DNA from 2 places in the Galenea microaerophila genome. Region 2 is predicted to be linked to the other one. Evidence: predicted binding sites of a transcription regulator. Region 2 holds the regulator's gene; the other holds the start of a gene.
What was found. The regulator HrcA, encoded in region 2, represses chaperone genes, less so after heat shock. The targets are predictions, from matches to a motif close to TTAGCACTCNNNNNNNNNGAGTGCTAA.
Positions count from the first base shown of each region.

Region 1: a site for HrcA is predicted at 5,133-5,159, ahead of groES (co-chaperone GroES). Genes of this name have one in related genera too.

Region 1 covers NZ_BAAHWZ010000002.1:533,029-542,956, reverse strand. The annotation lists gene ACYQ05_RS07945 (protein-methionine-sulfoxide reductase heme-binding subunit MsrQ) at 1-112, shown strand, start outside; gene ACYQ05_RS07940 (hypothetical protein) at 170-772, shown strand; gene ispB (octaprenyl diphosphate synthase) at 793-1,758, opposite strand; gene rplU (50S ribosomal protein L21) at 2,031-2,345, shown strand; gene rpmA (50S ribosomal protein L27) at 2,435-2,692, shown strand; gene cgtA (Obg family GTPase CgtA) at 2,773-3,882, shown strand; gene proB (glutamate 5-kinase) at 3,879-5,018, shown strand; gene groES (co-chaperone GroES) at 5,203-5,490, shown strand; gene groL (chaperonin GroEL) at 5,545-7,182, shown strand; gene ACYQ05_RS07900 (EAL domain-containing protein) at 7,495-9,928, shown strand, end outside.
Region 2 covers NZ_BAAHWZ010000001.1:333,751-343,678, forward strand. The annotation lists gene ACYQ05_RS01620 (TonB-dependent receptor plug domain-containing protein) at 1-1,252, opposite strand, end outside; cobalamin riboswitch at 1,405-1,618, opposite strand; gene recN (DNA repair protein RecN) at 1,650-3,338, opposite strand; gene ACYQ05_RS01630 (NAD(+) kinase) at 3,338-4,216, opposite strand; gene hrcA (heat-inducible transcriptional repressor HrcA) at 4,366-5,403, shown strand; gene grpE (nucleotide exchange factor GrpE) at 5,468-6,013, shown strand; gene dnaK (molecular chaperone DnaK) at 6,101-8,029, shown strand; gene dnaJ (molecular chaperone DnaJ) at 8,249-9,409, shown strand; gene dapB (4-hydroxy-tetrahydrodipicolinate reductase) at 9,422-9,928, shown strand, end outside.

The DNA.
Region 1 (9,928 bases), on a different contig from region 2:
AGGACTGGGTATTTTGCACTTTTTTTTACTTGTCAAAGCCGATATGACTCAACCGACTCTCTTACTGGTCATTTTTTTAGCGCTCATATTGTGGAAGCGTAAAATCATTTAAGATTCATCACCGCTTGCCGATAAAGACTGTATCCTAAAATTGATTTGTGAGCAGCCTATGAGTGACGAACAGTTGTCGGCCAGTATTAAATATTTTTTGCGCCATCTAGAAAAAGAAGCGGAAAAGATTCAAAAGCTCCAAGAAGCTCAACAACCTGAAGATACCATCGATTTCGAAGAAGTTGGACACTTTTTCCGAGTCTTAAAAACGCAAAACATCTTTATTTTTATTGTCGGCATTAATGGCAAAATCGAATCCTCTCCGTTGACCAAGCTTATATTTAGTCTGGGCAAAGTGGTACGTTTTTATTACAGTCTCTCACTGGATTCTGAACAAGCGGGGTTTATCCGCATTCGTTTGAGCGAGGATGAACGCCTGATCTTAATCGAACGTCTGCATGGCTATCGCCCTAAACCCGAAAAAATCTATGCCAGTAAAAATCCCTGTCATGTGATTCGCTTTATCACCCGCTGGATGCTGCGTCGCATTGATTGGAAAAAAACGCGGTTACAAAACTTAGATATTTACAAAGAGTATCTTCACGAAAAAGAAGAAGAACAGAAACAAAAAAAGCAGCTAGAAGCCCAGCATGAAGAAGGCGCCATGCCTGCAAAAAATTATTCAAAAGATCGGCGCAGAAGAGACCGCAAAAAGGTATAAAAACTTGTACCTAGAGTGAACTAATGGGTGCGCTCAACCGCTAAATCCGCCAAGGCGTATAAAGCCTCCTTAAAATGGCTGTCTGGCAGAGGCGCAAGCGCGGCCTTAGCCGCTTCTGCTTCCTTGCGGGCCACCTGATAGGTATAATCAATGGCGCCTGATTTTTGAATAATGGCACTCACCTCTTCAATTAATGCGATCCCTTCAGACTCAATTGCGCGCTTAATAATCGCTTTTTCAGCTTCCGTACCGTGCGCCATCATATAAATGAGCGGTAGGGTGGGCTTACCTTCGGCCAAATCATCCCCAATGCTTTTACCCAGCTCCGCTTCATCCGCCATATAATCTAAGGCATCATCCACTAACTGAAAAGCCGTCCCAACCCAACAACCATATTGAGCTAAAGGCGCCTCCCACTGCGGTTGATGCGCCAAAATCGCCCCCATCTGCGTCGCCGCTTCAAACAGTTTCGCCGTTTTACGGTGAATCACCTCCATATAACGCGCTTCATCCGTTGAAATATCATGACAATTGAGCAGCTGCAACACCTCTCCCTCAGCAATTACATTGGTGGCCTCACTCATCACCTGCATCACCTTCATCTCATCGGGCTCCACCATCATCTCAAAAGCCCGTGAATAGAGAAAATCCCCCACCAATACAGAAGCCGCATTGCCCCAGACCTCATTGGCAGTTTTATTGCCACGACGCGTATCCGATTCATCGACCACATCATCATGCAGCAAGGTTGAAGTATGGATAAACTCAATCACCGCCGCCATGGTCAAATGGTGCGTCCCCTCGTAGCCACAAGCTCGCGCACTCAGCAGCGTCATTAAGGGACGCAATCTCTTCCCCCCACTGTTAATAATGTAGTGTCCGATCTGATTAATCAGCACCACATCAGAAGCCAATCGATTTAAAATCAACTGATCGGTGGCAGCAATATCTTCAGCAATCAACTGGCGAATTTCGGCTAAAGTCATAGGTCACATCTTTTTAGTAGATAAATCCAGGTAAGTTTAGTATGAAGCGGCTCTTTTGAAAAGGCGGCAGCGTGAAAAAACGCTCAAAAAAATATGGATGCGCGTTTGCCAACAACACCTAGAAAAATTTTATCACGCACCAAGGTCTCAATAATAAAGTTGACCTTCTTACAAAAAATCTATATAATCCCCGTTTTTCTTATTCCAGGCACTGCCATCACAGCATGCTTTGGTAATTACGAATTTTAGAATCAAATCTGGAGAACTCCAAGATGTATGCGGTCATTAAAACCGGTGGTAAACAATATCGTGTGCGTGAAGGTCAAACCTTGCGCATTGAAACCTTAGAAGCGAATGAAGGGGACGCGATTGAGTTTGATGAAGTTCTAATGGTTGGCGAAGGTGCAGATGTTCAAGTGGGCACCCCAACTGTAGAAGGCGCTAAAGTTGCGGCGACTGTTAAAGGTCATGGCCGCGGTAAAAAAGTGACCATCATCAAGTTCCGTCGTCGTAAAAACCGTTCTCGCTTGAAGAAAGGTCACCGTCAAAACTTTACAGAAGTTGAAATTACAGGTATTTCAGCTTAATATAATTGATCCCTTAACGGGGTTGGCATATTAATTAAGTTGGAGCATTTCTGAGTAGGGAATGTTCGAGCGAATAAGAGGTTATCAGCATGGCTCATAAGAAGGCTGCAGGTAGTACTAAAAACGGTCGCGATTCCAATGCCAAACGCTTAGGTGTTAAGCGTTTCGGTGGTGAACAAGTTTCCGCGGGGAGCATTCTTGTTCGCCAGCGTGGAACTAAATTCCACCCTGGCTTAAATGTGGGTCGTGGCAAGGATGATACCTTGTTTGCAAAAGCTGATGGTAAGGTCGCTTTTGTCACTAAAGGTAAGCCAGTACGTACCTATGTTACAGTGATTGCCGAATAAGCTTATCGGAATCCACTGCCAGACGCCCCGCTTGTCGGGGCGTTTTTATTTTGAAAAAAGCCCTTTGTGCGAGAGAAAAGATGCAATTTGTAGATGAAGCCCAAATCGAAGTCATTGCCGGTCGTGGCGGTAACGGCGTCGCCAGCTTTCGGCGTGAAAAATATATCCCTTTCGGCGGCCCTAACGGGGGAGACGGCGGGGATGGTGGCAGCGTTTATCTGCAAGCAGACCGGAATCTCAACACGCTGGTTGATTTTCGATTTGTCCGTCAATACAAAGCAGAAAATGGTCAGAGCGGCATGGGGCAACAAAAAACCGGAAAGGCCGGTGAAGATCTGATTATCAAAGTTCCCGTCGGCACCATTGTGCGTGACGTTGATACACGAGAAGTGATTGGCGACCTCACCCAACACGGACAAAAACTGCTCGTTGCCAAAGGCGGACGCCATGGTTTGGGCAATGTGCATTTTAAAAGCAGTCGCAATCGTACCCCTCGACAATGCACGCCTGGAGAACCGGGTGAACAGCGCAACTTGCAGCTTGAACTGGCGGTATTGGCCGACGTGGGCTTACTTGGACTTCCCAATGCCGGCAAATCCAGTCTCATTACGGCTGTCTCTGCCGCCCGCCCCAAAGTGGCCAACTACCCGTTCACCACGCTTTATCCCAATCTAGGGGTGGTCTATATTTCACCTGAAACCAGCTTTGTTATCGCCGACATTCCAGGTTTAATCGAAGGAGCTGCTGAAGGCGCTGGATTGGGCGTGCAGTTTCTAAAACATCTCTCGCGCACAGGCTTACTTCTGCATGTGGTCGATCTAGCACCCTATGATGAAAGCACACCACTAGAAGCGATTCAGACCATTGAAAATGAACTGAAAAAATATAGCCAAGAGCTAGCTGGCAAACCTCGCTGGTTGGTCTTTAATAAAGCGGATCTCCTACCTGAAGAAGAAGCACAAAAGCGCGTTCAAGAGACCCTTGAGGCTCTCAATTGGCAAGCGCCCTATTTTGTAATTTCAGCCGCGCAGCGCTCCGGCACGCAAACACTGGTCAATGCCATTGCCGAAACGCTTAAAGCCAATAAAGTGGCCGCACAGCAGGCCGAAATTGAGGCAAAAAAAATGGCGGAAGTGCACACAAACGAAACCCAGCCTGAAAACGATCGCCCTGAGGACGAAACACCATGATCCAGCGTTCTACGCTCCATCAAACCCGACGCTGGGTGGTTAAAATTGGCAGCGCCTTATTAACCAATGATGGCAAAGGCCTCAATCGCCAAGCCATTCAAGATTGGGCCGAACAAATCACCCAACTGCGACAAAAAGGCATTGAAGTGGTGCTGGTCTCTTCAGGTTCTGTGGCGGAAGGGATTAAACGCTTGGGCTGGGAACAACGCCCCACTGAAATTTCAGAACTGCAAGCAGCAGCGGCCGTGGGGCAAATGGGACTGATTGAAGCCTATGAAAATGCCTTTAGCGCGCACAATACGCATACTGCACAAATTCTACTGACCCATGATGACCTTTCTCATCGCAATCGCTACCTAAATGCAGCCAACACCCTGCAAACACTTCTGCGCCACCAAGTGGTGCCCATTATTAATGAAAACGACACGGTGGTCACTGATGAGATCCGCTTCGGTGATAATGACACCCTCGCAGCGCTGACTGCCAACTTAATTTCTGCGGATGTTTTGGTGATTTTAACGGATCAAAACGGACTCTATGACAGCAATCCTCGCCAAAACCCCAATGCCAAACTCATTTCAGAAGCGGCAGTCAGTCGAAAAGACATTGAACAGATGGCCTCGCCTGAAGGCGGCCAACTTGGACGTGGCGGTATGTACACCAAAGTAATGGCTGCTAAACGCGCCGCGCGCTCTGGCACCGCCACCTTAATTGCTTCAGGCAAAGAGCCTAATATCCTCCCTCGCCTTATGCAAGGGGAAACCCTCGGCACCTTGTTGCTCCCTGATCTTGAACCTATGAGTGCCCGCAAACAGTGGTTGGCGGGTCACCTCAAAGCCAAAGGCACCTTAATCCTAGATGAAGGCGCCATTAAAGTCTTACAAACCTCTGGCAAAAGTTTACTTCCCATCGGCGTCAAAGCCTTTCAAGGTGAGTTTCAACGCGGTGAACTGGTCATCTGCACCGATGACAAAGGGCGCGAGATCGCGCGCGGACTCATCAATTATCCCAGTCACGAAACCGCTAAAATTATTGGCCAGCCTTCTCAAAAAATCCCTGAAATTCTCGGTTATATAACAGACGAATCCCTCATTCACCGCGATAACTTAGTGGTGACTGAACCAGAGCATTCATAAATTCTATAAAACGCTCAACGCCCATCGCAGACCCTTAATTTTTTTCATCAATTGGTTGAAAAAAAAATTCTTATCCCTATTAACTTGACACCCTAAGTTTGTTTTATAAAATAATTAGCACTCTAAACAGGAGAGTGCTAATTTCATAAGTTCACTTGATGATGACTCAATAGGAGAAAGAAGAATGGCAATTAAACCTTTACATGACCGTGTTGTTGTGCGTCGAATGGAAGAAGAGGAAGTTTCAGCAGGCGGCATTGTGTTGCCTGATTCTGCAAAAGAGAAACCTGCTGAAGGTGAAATCGTTGCGGTAGGGCCAGGCAAAATCGCAGACAATGGCTCAACCATTGCAATGTCGGTAAAAGTCGGCGACAAAGTCCTTTTTGGCAAGTACGCTGGCCAAGAAGTGGTTGTAGACGGTGAAGAATTATTGGTGATGCGTGAAGACGACATCATTGCCATTAAAGACTAAGTAAGACGTATTTAACGCATTAGTAATATTGATTAAATAAGGAAGGAAAGCATTATGTCAGCAAAAGAAGTCAAATTCGGTTTAGATGCTCGTGAAAAAATGGTCGAAGGGATTAATATCCTTGCCGACGCAGTTAAAGTTACTTTAGGACCTAAAGGTCGTAATGTGGTACTCGAAAAATCTTTTGGCGCCCCAACTGTTACCAAAGATGGTGTTTCTGTTGCCCGTGAAATCTCTTTGGAAGACAAGTTCGAAAACATGGGTGCACAAATGGTCAAAGAGGTCTCCTCACAAACCAATGATGTCGCGGGTGATGGAACCACGACTGCAACCGTATTGGCACAATCCATCGTTCGCGAAGGGATGAAGTCTGTTGCCGCAGGCATGAACCCAATGGATCTAAACCGCGGCATTCATAAAGCGGTGGATGCCGTTGTCGCAGAAATTAAAGCCATGTCTCAGCCTTGCGATAACTACGATGCGATTGCGCAAGTAGGAACCATTTCTGCAAACTCTGATGCTGCCATTGGTAAAATGATTGCCGATGCAATGGAAAAAGTGGGCACTGAAGGGGTGATCACGGTTGAAGAAGGTTCTTCACTTGAAGATGAATTGGTTGTGGTAGAAGGGATGGAATTCGACCGCGGATACCTATCCCCCTACTTTGTCACCAACCAAGAAAAAATGGTCGCTGAATTAGAAAATCCTTACATCTTATTGCATGATAAGAAAATTTCAAACATTCGCGACCTATTGCCAACTCTAGAAGCGGTTTCTAAGTCTGGCCGTCCACTTTTGATCATCGCTGAAGATGTTGACGGTGAAGCCTTAGCGACTTTGGTGATCAATAATATGCGTGGTATTGTCAAAGTCGCTGCAGTGAAAGCACCTGGCTTTGGTGAGCGTCGTAAAGCGATGTTGCAAGACATGGCTGTGCTGACTGGCGGAACTTTAATCACGGATGAAGTGGGTCTCACTTTAGAAAATGTGACCTTAGACATGCTGGGTGAATGTAAATCTGCCGTTGTCGGTAAAGACAGCACCAAGTTGATTGACGGTGCCGGCTCTAAAGAAGACATTGAAGCGCGTATTGCACAAATCAAGGCGCAAATTGAGACCACCACTTCTGATTATGACAAAGAGAAGCTACAAGAGCGTTTAGCTAAACTGGCCGGTGGTGTTGCTGTCTTGAAGTTAGGTGCAGCGACTGAAATGGAAATGAAAGAGAAAAAAGACCGTGTGGACGATGCCCTTCATGCAACCCGTGCTGCAGTGCAAGAAGGAATTGTTGCCGGTGGAGGTGTTGCCTTGGTTCGCGCCATGTCTAAAGTGGATGTAAAAGGTGACAACAATGACCAAGATGTCGGTATTCAAATTGCACTACGCGCAATGCAAGAACCTATGCGTCAAATCGCTGAAAACTGCGGTTTAGAAGGTTCTGTCATTGTCAACAAAGTGCTTGAGCATGAAGGTAACTTCGGTTTTGATGCCAATAAAGAAGAATATGTTGACATGATCGAAGCGGGGATTATCGACCCAGCTAAGGTGACTCGTTCAGCCTTACAAAACGCTGCCTCTGTTGCTGGACTTGTCCTCACAACAGGTGCCGCGATTGCTGAGATCCCAGCCAAAGAAAGTGCAGCGCCTGCTCCAGACATGGGTGGCATGGGCGGAATGGGCGGCATGATGTAATTCATCTCCCTTTATCCGCACTTAAAGCTAAGGCCAGCAAATCATTTTGCTGGCCCTTTTCTTTTTCCGGTTTTAGAACGCCTCAAATAGTGCCCACCCACTATTTTTACAGCAGAAGGTTTTACATCCTTTTTTTTTTCAGCAAACAACCCGCTACAATTTAACAACGCAATTCTGCCAAGTTTTGCACAACACTGCTATTTCTTTAATAAAAATTACATGCAAATCTTCTTCATTTTTCATAAAATGGTGAATTCATGACAAGCTTTTACACAGGATGGCAAGCGTCTCTCAAGAGAATTTAACCGTATTATGTTCAAATCTTTAAAAACACCTATTTTATTAGGATTTTTGATTATCCTAACCATGCTGCTTTCACTCTCAGGCCATCTGCTTTTCAGTAATTTCACAAAATACGAATCCTACCAGACCGCCCAAAAAACTTACCATCTTTCAAATAAAATCCAAAAACTGATCACACTTTTAGCTCAAGAAAGAGGCTTACATTATATTCAGTCTCTAAATCAAAGTACCAAACAAACAGATGCGGCACACGCCCTATCTTCTTTTAACAAACTGCTTAAATCAGCTGAAACACAAACCGACCGACTACTCACCCAGGAAAACCTTATTCACGCCTTAGAAACGCACTATCCCAACCAGAAGGCACTGATTTCTTCACTGAAACAGCTCGATCAACTACGCAAACGTAAACAAAGTTTTAAAGCTTACAGTGCACTGATCGCACAACTCGCTGCCTTTAACCAACAAATGCTCAGTCAAGCCACACTTCCTCTATCAAATAATGCATTAAGTCTAGATCTGACGACCCTTAATACGCTCACCAACCTCAAAGAGCTCTTTGGCCAAGAGAGAGGTATCGTGATGCAAATCCTCCTATCCAAAAAACTGGATACCGATCATTATTTTTTATTCAGTGGGATTGTTCAACGCCAAAAGCATTACCTAAAGAAATTATCCGACATCTATAACGATCGACAATTTTTGGCAGCAGATAAAGAATCAAAAGAGCGTCATGAAGCTAAACACATTCAACAGCTGCTCACCCATCTAAATACCGATAAGTATCAAAAAATAACCGCACTAAAACTTCAAATAAGAGATCAATTTCTCCTGCAACAACGGCTCCTCGATTTACTTTCTGTCATCGGCTATGGGGGCTTTATTCACCATTATAAAAACTATATCCTACGTCACGATAGTCTCGATTATCACTTAGCAGAAAAAGACTTGAAAAGACTCAAACAAATTTTACCCAAGCTTGCTCAGCTTGCTTATACTTCGCGACAAAAACAAGATTTAGAAATTATTCAACGCATCTTTTCGCTTTATGAAGAAAAACTCAAATCAATGGACCTATATCATGACTTAGCCATGAATACAGATGAAATTGATGATAAAGTCAAGATTGACACAGCAGCCTCTATAGAGGCCATTCAGGATCTAAAACATTTTTATACCCCAATCCCCCCTTTGGAATGGTGGCAGCTAGCCAGCCAGCCTATTCAAGAGATTGCATTGGCCGAGGATAAATTACTTCATTGCATGCAAGAAGAGGTTGAAGCCGAAGTCGAAGCGTTAAAACAAGTGAATATACTCATTTTTATCGGATTACTGCTCATCACCCTCATTCTGATTCTACTCATGCAGTATATTTTCTCGCGCATTAAACAGATTTCACTTTTATCTGATGAGCTTGGCAAGATGTCCACTTCCCACTATTTTCATCCAATTAACATTGATGGCAAAGATGAAGTCGCCAGCTTGGCAAAATCATTTAACACGCTCATTCGCGATCGTGAAAATTATGAACAAGAGATTTGGACTCGCTCACACCTTGATCCCTTAACACAGCTGCCTAATCGAGGCTATTTACTCGAAATACTCAATTTGTTGATCAAACAACATCAGAGAAACCAAGAACAGCTGGCACTTCTATTTATCGACCTAGATGGGTTTAAAAATATCAATGACAGTAAAGGACACCATGTTGGCGATCAGCTGCTACAAACGATTTCCAAACGTATTCAAATCTGCATTCGTAGCAGTGATATCGCCTCTAGACTGGGGGGTGATGAGTTTGTCATATTAATTCCACAGCTAAAAGAGACAGAAGACACGAAAAAGATCGCACAAAAACTTATCGATGCCATTTCCAAGCCGGTCACCATCGATGAAGATTTAAGCATCAATGTGTCTGCGAGTATTGGGATAGCGCTCTATCCTAAAGACGCGAATGACGGAAATACGCTCTTAATCAATGCCGATCTGGCCATGTATGAAGCCAAATCAAAGGGCAAAAATGGCTATGCCTATTACCATTCAGATCTATCCCACACCCTCGCCTTTAAACAAACCATTACGGAAAGTTTATCGAAAATCGCCAAAAGCGGAGATCCTGAACAGCATGGGTTCTATTTGACCTATCAACCCATTGTCGACACGCAAAAAAACATTCAGCATTTTGAAGCACTGATCCGTTGGAACCATCCTGAGCTCGGCTTTTTACCCCCTGACCGCTTTATTGAGATTGCCGAACTCAATCAGACAATCATTCCGCTCGGACAATGGGTGATTCGCGAAGCCGCCAATCAAACCATGCAATGGCAAAAACAATTCCCACATCAAGAAATTCATATTTCTATCAACCTCTCGCCAGTGCAAGCCGAGAATGGGTTTGCGAGTGTACTAGAAGTATTAGATGCGCTTCAGCAGAAACAGTTCC
Region 2 (9,928 bases):
TCGAGCTTTCTGGTTTTAGGTTTTGTGTAGATTTATAGGTGGCTTGGTATAGGGTAGGGGCATTATAGGCGGTGCCGTAGTTAGCACTGATATAGCCTTCTTGAGGTAAAAGATATTTGGCGCCGACTTTACCCGTCGTAGCGTCTTTGAATCGATTAAAGTCATCTTGTCGAATGGCCTCAGTGATGACAAATTGTCCAAAGCGATTGGTATTGTTGGCACTATAACTGGTATCGTTGTAACTTTTACTAGAATAAAGTTGATGAAGATTTTTATTTTGAATTTCAAGATTTAAAAAATCGGAGTCATTGTAGCTGAAATGCAGCCTGCCGCCAGTTTGTGTGGTAAGCCCTTCATTCCCATAATGGGTGAGTTGATTGTCTTGCGCATACAGTTCACTGCTTAGATGCTCGTTTATTACGCTTTTTAATCCAATTCGACGCAGAGTATCAGTAAAGTCCGTTTTATCATAAGAGCCATTTGCGTTCGGGGGTGTGGTAGGAGGAGTGACATAGGTTGAATCGTACTCGGAATACGCTTGGGTATTTTTTATAAAGACGGAAAATTGATGATTTTTAACCGGCTTAAAATGGAATGAAAATGAGAGGTCACTCTGTTGAAAAGCATCATTTTCATAACCATCATTGGAATGATGGTAAGCTTTAATACGTGAGTAACCGTCTGTAGAGAGGCTGCTTAAATTCACTCGGAAGCCTGATTTAGGAGTCTGTGCGCCAAAGCTGGTGGAAATTTGTTTGAAACCATAAGAGCCAAATTCTGCGCTGGCTGTATTTGCGCCTGATTTTTTAGTAATAATATTAATCACGCCTGCGGCACCTGAGCCCCAGACCCCAGATTGGGGACCTTGAATAATTTCAATGCGTTGAATATCGGCAACGGGAATCATTTCTATACGAGCGCCACCGGTGCCTAAGGGGTTGGTCATCTCGATGCCATCTATAAGTACTAAGGTGCCTTGGTTACCTTGTCCGCGCATGAAAATAGTGCTGGCTGTTCCAGGTCCACCATTGCTTTTAATGGTAATGCCGGGAACGCCTCGTAGGACTTCTACCAGAGAGTGAGCCTGTTTTTCTTTAATCTCTTCTTCGGTAATAATGGTCGTCGGACTGGTGACCGTCTTTAGGCTTTGTTCTGAATTACTGGCAGTTACGACGACTTGAGGCAACTCGGTTTCGGCAAAAACCGGCGCGGTAACCGCGGCGAGTGCAAGAATAAGAGCTGTTTTTTTCATATGGATTCCTTTGTAATTAACCTGATTTTAAAATTACAAAGGCAAAACGGAACCTGCAGTGGTGTGAACTGAATCTGCAGGATAGGATAAATTGAGCGCTTGGTCGCTTTGGCTTATCCTCCGTATTGCCCTCCGCAATAGGGGATGTGCTAAAAATACACTTTCTACAGGCCGGTCTCCGGGCTTAAAAGCAATTTGTTGATCGCCTTCTCAAAGCAGCGCTTCAATGGCGATTAAGACCTTGGCCTCATGATCAACGCTTCTTTATTACCGTTGCGGGGGCAGCACTTGATTTGCACAAGTTTCCCGTTTAACCCAAATACTTTTCTTATCTAAGTATCGGGCACCTGTAGAAAAGGCGAATATTATACGGATTTTGTAGGGTGAGTCCAGTGCTCTAGACTGACTTTTGTGCCAGTTCTAACATCTCTTGCGCATGCTTACGCGTTTGCGGTGTGATTTTGAGTCCACCAAGCATACGAGCCAGCTCGTCAATCCGTTCTGGTTTTGAGAGTTTTTGAACTTGGGTCGTGGTCTGCTGGGCATCACTGTTTTTGGAGACGCGGTAGTGTTGATGTCCATGGGCTGCGACCTGTGCAAGGTGGGTAATGGAGAGGATTTGTCTTTGTTGACCCAGTTGTTGCATTTTTTGTCCGACGACTTCGGCGATGCCACCACCAATACCAACATCCACTTCATCAAAAATCAGGGTGGGCAGGCTGGCGACTTCTGCTGTAGCGACTTGAATGGAAAGGCTGATGCGGGAGAGCTCTCCACCGGAGGCGACTTTGGTTAAGGGTTGCAAGGGCTGTCCTTTATTGGCAGTCACTTGGAAGGTGACCTTGTCTAATCCGCTGGCAGCTGAGGCCTCAAGCGGTTGGAATTCAATGGCAAATTGACCATTTTCCATGCCCAGTGTTTGCATGCTGAGGGTCACCTGTTCAGCGAGTTGTTGTGCGGCGGTTTGCCGCTGCTGGCTTAATTTTAAAGCGGCTTGCAAATAGGCTTCTTCTGCTTCGCTAACGGCTTGTTGGAGTTGCTCTAAAGATGCGTCGGCGTGTTCAATGGCCTTTAATTCCGCTTCAATCTTTTGCTGCTTTTGTATCAGTTCTTCGGGTGAAATGAGATACTTTTTGGCGAGACCATGGAGTTCAGCTAAGCGCGCTTCAACTTGTTCAAGCCTTTGCGGATCCAGTTCAATGTTTTGGCTAAAATGGTGAATATCACTTGCGGTTTCTTGCAGTTCAATTAAGGCTTGATTAAGCTGTTCTATTTGGGTTTGTAAGGCAGGTTGATAGTCGGCAATCTGCTCAAGCGCTTCAATCGCATTGAGTACTTGTGCCGTGGCTGATTCAGTACTGTTGTGTTCATCCCCTTCCAGAGCCGTATAGGCGGTTTGGGAGGCGGTCAGTATTTCGCTGGCATGAGAGAGCGTGTTTTGTTCTTCGGAGAGCTCGGTAAATTCATTCTCTTGCGGTGCGACCTTAGCAAATTCTTCCAGTTGAAATTGTAAGAGGGCTAAACGGCTTTGTTGATCACTCTGCACATCGAGTTGCGTTTGATATTGCTGCTTAAGGGTTTGCCACTGTTTAAACAGTTGGCTGACCTGTTGCTGTTCGGCTTGTAAACCACCATAAGCATCGACGAGTTTGAGTTGTTGTGCGGGCTTCATTAAGCTTTGATGCTCATGTTGGCCATGAATATCAATCAGCTGTGCTGCAAGGGTTTTGAGTTGCGCAACGGGAACGGCAATGCCGTTAATATAGGCTTTAGAGCGCCCTTCAGCGGTGACGGTGCGACGCATTAAGCACTGCTCGGGCTCGTCATTTTCGAGATCATTTTCTTCTAACCAAGCTTGCACTTGAGGCAATTGCTTCAGGTCATATTCAGCAGTAATGTCCGCTTTTTTAGCACCATGCCGCACCAGGCTGGCATCGGCTCGATTGCCCAATGTCAGCCCTAAAGCGTCAAGTAGAATCGATTTACCCGCTCCAGTTTCTCCAGTTAAGGCGGTAAAACCGTTTGCAAAGGGGAGCTGAAGTTCTTCAATCAGCGCAAGGTTTTTAATGTGCAGGTGTTTGAGCATTAGCCTTTATTTCCCCAATTTAGTTTATCGCGTAAAATCGCGAAATGGTCATGACCCTTAGGGTGCAGCATTTTAATAAACTTTGGGTGGCGTGTCACATGGGTGATGTGGTTAGCGTTGGTGTTGTAGCCCACTTGGCCATCACAGATAATCTGTGCCTCTCCGCGACAGTTTTTAGAAGGGTGGAGTTGGATTTGGCTGTCGCCTGAAATAATGACTGGGCGGTTGGTAATGGTATGCGGACAGATAGAGACTAAGGCAATGGCATTTATTTCTGGGGTGAGAATGGGGCCTCCAGCGGAGAGCGCATAAGCCGTAGATCCAGTGGGGGTGGAGATAATTAAGCCATCGGCTCGTTCATGATTAAAAAATCGTTTATTGATATAGATGTCGAACTCAATCATGCGAGGAGAGTTATTTTTATGCAACACCACATCATTAAAGGCGATTTCACGATAGACGGTTTGCGCACCTTCTTTAACTTCTACACTGAGTAAATTACGTTCTTCACAGTCATATTTTCCCTGAAAAATGGCTTCAAGTGTCGGAAGCATATGCTCTGGTGTGACATCGGTGAGAAAACCAACGCGTCCTAGATTAATGCCTAAAATAGGAATTTCTGCATCGACCATACTGCGTGCGACATTTAAAAAGGTGCCATCACCACCGACCACAATCGCTAGCTCGATTTGTTGAGCCAGTTTTTCGCGAGGCAAAATTTCCACGCCATAGCGTTCAGCAGGAAAATCTGACAGAGAGTCTTGATCTAACCAGAAAGTTTTTTCCAGGGGTTGAAAGTGTTCAATTAATTTGACAATGTGCTCCCAGGATTGGATACCGTTGAGCTTGCCGAAAATACCGATTTTTTGAAACATCATGATGCTAAATCCTTATTTGAGCCCCTTTGATATGCAAAGGCTCCATTTCTCTTTATTGACTATTTTACTTGAAAATGTAAACTTTGAGGCCTATAAAAATTAGCACTCTTGGATATTGAGTGCTAGTTGTCGTCAGGAGGCAGAGCAGAATGAAACCGTTAAATGAACGAAAATTAATGCTATTTCAAAATCTGATGACTTTGTATTTAGCAGAGGGGCGCCCAATTGGTTCATCACACCTAGCTGAGGTCGCCAATTTGGGGGTGAGTTCTGCCACCATTCGCAATGCGATGGCGGATTTGGAAAAAATGGGATTGCTCTATTCACCACATACTTCAGCTGGACGCGTGCCAACTGAAGCAGGGTTGCGTTTTTTTGTGGATACGATGCTGCATATCCCAAGCCAAGATCAGCAATTAGAAGCGGGCATTGAACAGCAACTGAAATCGATCGAATCTCAGGATGAGGCCTTAAACCGAGCAGCTAATTTGATTTCAGACCTGACCGGTTTGGCCGGAGTTGTGATGTTACCCAATAAGGCGGAAGAGCGACTTGAGCATATTGAGTTTGTGCGTTTAAATGAAAATCGGGTTTTGGTGGTGCTGTTATTTACGGGTCAGGATATTCAGAATCGAGTGATTGAGTTGGAAAAGCCCGTTTCTGCCAGCCAATTGCAGGAGATTTCAAATTATCTGAATCGGCATTTTGCCGGCTTTACTTTAAAAGAGGTGCAGCAACAGATTGTGCAACAGATGCAACAGATACAGCAGCACTTGAATCATGCGATGCAGCAGATGATGCGGGTAACGGAGCGGGTGCTCAATGATCAGCTCAATTTAACGGAACCCTATATTATTAGCGGCAAAACCAAATTATTAAATTATCGAGAGTTGGGAGATGCGGAACGCTTAAAGGCATTGTTTGAAGCGTTTCAAGAGCATTCAGCCGTTTTAAATCTCTTAGATAAGAGTTTACAACAAAAAGGCTTACAAATTTTTATTGGTCGAGAGTGTGGGGCAGAGGCCTATGCCGATTGTAGTGTGGTGACTTCTCCTTATGAGATAGAGGGAGAGTTGATGGGGGTGATCGGAGTGGTGGGGCCAACTCGTATGCCTTATGCCCAAGTGGCCGCTCGTGTCATGGTGACCGCCAACACTTTAAGCAAAATTTTATCGAAGCACGCTTGAAAATTTTATCACTGACCCCATAAAAGTGAGCAACTGTTAAGCATTCAAATATTAGGAGAGGATGATGAGCGATAAACAACACGAAACTGAGCAAGAAAAAGTGCAAGAAGAAACTGTAGAACAAGCTGAGCAAAAAGTCGAAGAAGATATACAAGCTCTGCTTGAAGAGGCGCAAAAAGAGGCGCAAAATCAAAAAGAGTTGGCGTTACGTACTTTAGCCGATATGGAAAACTTACGTCGCCGCACACGTATTGATGTGGAAAATGCCCATAAATATGCCTTAGAGAAATTTGTCAATGAATTGATCCCAGTGGTTGACAGTATGGAAATGGGGATTGAGGCTGCGGCGAAAGAGGATGTGGACATTAAGAGCATTCAAGAAGGGATGGAAATGACCCTCAAGCAGATGCTCGATGTGTTGCAAAAATTTGAGGTGGAGAGAGTCAATCCTCAAAATGAAGCCTTTAATCCAGAGTTGCATGAGGCAATGACCATGGTGCCTAATGCTGAATTAGCGCCTAATACCGTAATGGATGTTATTCAGAAAGGGTATACCTTAAATGGTCGTGTTGTTCGACCTGCACGCGTGATTGTGTCAAAGGAAGCATAAAATTTACCAAGAGGGGTTGAAAGGAAAAAAAGCGCCCCTATTAATGGATTAGCGAAAATTACTGAATTTAAACGAGGAGAAAAGAAGATGTCAAAAATTATTGGTATTGATTTAGGGACCACCAACTCTTGTGTGGCGGTGATGGAAGGAAAAGATGTCAAAGTGATTCCAAATGCAGAAGGACATCGTACAACGCCATCTGTGGTTGCCTATACAAAAGATAATGAAATTTTGGTCGGTGAACCAGCGAAACGTCAGGCGGTCACCAACCCCCATAACACTTTATTTGCCATTAAACGTTTGATTGGTCGTAAATATGACGATCCTGTTGTGCAAAAAGATAAGGAGATGGTGCCTTATAAAATTGTGCCAGCAGACAATGGTGATGCATGGGTAGAAGTAAATGGCAAAAAATTATCACCACAAGAAGTGTCTGCAGAAATTTTACGTAAAATGAAGCGCACTGCAGAAGATTACCTGGGTTCAGATGTAAAAGAAGCCGTTATTACGGTGCCAGCTTACTTTAATGATGCTCAGCGTCAAGCCACTAAAGATGCAGGGCGCATTGCTGGGTTGGATGTGAAGCGTATTATCAACGAACCGACTGCGGCTGCTTTGGCTTATGGAATGGATAAGGCTAAAGGCGATAGCAAGATTGCGGTTTATGACTTAGGTGGGGGTACATTTGATATTTCCATCATTGAAGTTGCCGACCTTGATGGCGAGAAACAGATCGAAGTGCTTTCAACCAATGGTGATACTTTCCTCGGTGGTGAAGATTTTGATAAGCAAATCATCGACTATGTGGTAGAAGAGTTTAAAAAAGAACAAGGCGTTGACCTGAAATCCGATCCGCTTGCATTACAGCGTTTGAAAGAGGCTGCTGAAAAAGCAAAAATTGAGTTGTCTTCTACAGAACAGACAGACATTAACTTGCCATATATTACTGCGGATGCCTCAGGGCCTAAGCACTTAAATGTACGCTTAACTCGTGCGAAGTTTGAATCTTTGATTGAAGACTTAGTACAGCGTTCAATCGAGCCTTGTAAGTTGGCGATGAAAGATGCAGGCTTGTCTGCTTCAGATATCGATGATGTGATTTTAGTTGGGGGCTCAACACGTGTACCTTTAGTTCAACGCAAAGTAAAAGAGTTCTTTGGTAAAGAGCCTCGTAAAGACATTAACCCTGATGAAGCTGTTGCGATTGGTGCAGCCATTCAAGGTGGGGTATTGTCAGGTGATGTGAATGATGTCCTGCTATTGGATGTGACACCTCTCTCATTGGGTATTGAAACCATGGGCGGTGTAATGACTAAGTTGATTGAGAAGAATACAACGATTCCAACACGTAAATCGCAAATCTTCTCAACAGCTGAAGATAACCAGCAAGCAGTGACCATCCATGTGTTGCAAGGTGAGCGTGAAATGGCTTCGGCTAACAAATCTTTAGGTCAATTTAACCTAGAAGATATTCCACCTGCACCACGTGGTGTGCCTCAAATTGAGGTGACATTTGATATCGATGCGAACGGTATCTTGAATGTTTCTGCAAAAGATAAGGCTTCTGGTAAGGAGCAGAAAATTACCATTCAAGCTTCTTCTGGTTTAAGTGAAGAAGAAATCGAAAAAATGATTAAAGATGCAGAAGCACACGCAGAAGAAGATCGCAAGTTGAAAGAGCTTGTGGATGCGCGTAACCAAGCGGATGCAATGATTCACACTGTGAAGAAATCATTGGAAGAAGCGGGTGACAAAGTCGTTTCTACCGTGAAAGAGAAAGTCCAAGGCTTGATTAAGGAGCTCGAAGAGTTGATCAAAGGTGATGACAAAACTGCGATCGAATCTAAGACTCAAGAGCTGGCCGCGGCTTCTCAAGAAGTGGTTCAAGCTCAGCAAGCCGGTGAAGGTGCGGGTGCTGCAGGTGCAGCAGGTGCCGGAGCGGCAGGCGGTGCTTCTGCAGCAGATGATGATGTCGTTGATGCTGAATTTGAAGAAGTTGACGACGACAAAAAATAATATGATGGGTTAGAAACCATTATAATGTACGGGCAGTTCACTCTAGAACTGCCCGTTTTTATTTATAGATGTAAATTTCCGAAAGAAAAATAAAAAATTTAAAAATAACCCCAGTTTGATGGCTTTAAACATGGATCTTAAGGCGTTATTTTTAAATTTTTTAATCGACTTGAATTGTTAAAGTTCAACTCATTCAAATTAGAGTAGATAAGATTTATTATGGCAACCAAAAGATGTTATTACGAAGTTTTGCAGGTGAGCAAAACCGCTTCAGAAGCAGAGATTAAAAAGGCTTACCGTAAGTTGGCGATGAAGTATCATCCCGACCGTAACCCCGATGACCCTGAGGCGGAGGAGAAATTTAAAGAGGTGAACGAAGCCTATGATGTGCTGTCTGACCCTCAAAAACGTTCAGCCTATGATCAATTTGGTCATGCGGGCGTGGATGGCAATGCGGCAGCTGGAAGTGGCGGTTTTGGTGGTTTTGGAGACTTCAGTGATATCTTTAGTGACCTCTTTGGCGGTGGTTTTAGTCGAGGACCTCAGCCCGGGAACGACTTACAATATGAGTTAAGCATTAGTCTGGAAGAAGCGGTCAAAGGTACAACAGTAGAGATTCGCATCCCCACTAAAGAAGTGTGTGATGCTTGTCAGGGCACAGGGGCTGAGCCTGGGTCGCCGGTGGAAACTTGTCCCACTTGTGGTGGACAAGGCCAAGTCCGCATTCAGCAAGGTTTTTTTGCAGTGGCTCAAACTTGCCCAACCTGTCATGGAACTGGGAAACTGGTTAAAAATAAATGTAAAAAATGTCATGGTGAAGGCTATGTACATGATCATAAAACCATATCGGTCAAAATCCCAGCCGGCGTGGATACAGGGGATCGTATTCGTTTAGCAGGGGAAGGCGAAGCGGGAGAACCAGGCGCGCCTCATGGGGACCTTTATGTCAGAATTCGCGTTAAAGAACACCCTATTTTCAAAAGGGAAGGGAATACATTATTCTGTGAGTTGCCAATTTCTTTCACCAAGGTGGCTTTAGGTGGCACGATTGAGGTGCCCACACTAGATGGCGGTGCAGAGTTAAAGATTCCAGCAGGTACACAATCAGGTCAGCGGTTTAAACTGACCGGTAAAGGGATCAGATCTGTTCGTTCTAATCGTGTAGGCGATTTAATTGTGCAAGTGAATGTTGAAACGCCGGTCAAATTGACTTCTGAACAGAAAGCCTTATTAGAAGAGCTGGAAGCCAGTTTGGAGGGTAAAGCGCATAAACACAATCCTCAGTCTCACTCGTTCTTTGATAAAGTGAAAGCGTTTTTTACTGGTGAAGATGAGCAAGAGAGCCAGTCGAAAAAATCTAATGATGAACCGTGGAAGTAGAGAGTAGATAAAATGAGAGTGGCAATTACGGGTGCCTCAGGGCGTATGGGAAAAAATTTAATTCAAGCGGTCAATCAAACAGAAGGACTCACCGTAAGCGCTGCGATTGAACGTCCGGGCTCCTCTTTAATAGGCGTGGATGCAGGTGAAATGGCCGGCATCGGACCTTTGAGGGTGAAAGTGGTGGATGATTTAGCGTCGGTGGTCGATGACTTTGAAGTACTCATTGATTTTACGCGTCCAGAAGTGACCTTGAAGAACTTGGAAATTTGCGTCAATGCTGGAAAAAAAATGGTCATTGGCACCACAGGTTTTGATGAGGCGGGTCTGGCAAAGATTGATGAGGCCGCGCAAAAGATTGCGATTGTGTTTGCACCCAATATGAGTGTTGGCGTCAATTTGTGTTTAAAGCTTTTGCAACAAGCCGCAGCCGTTTTGAATGAAGATTACGATATCGAAGTGATTGAAGCGCACCATCGCCATAAAGTCGATGCACCTTCTGGTACAGCTTTGCGTATG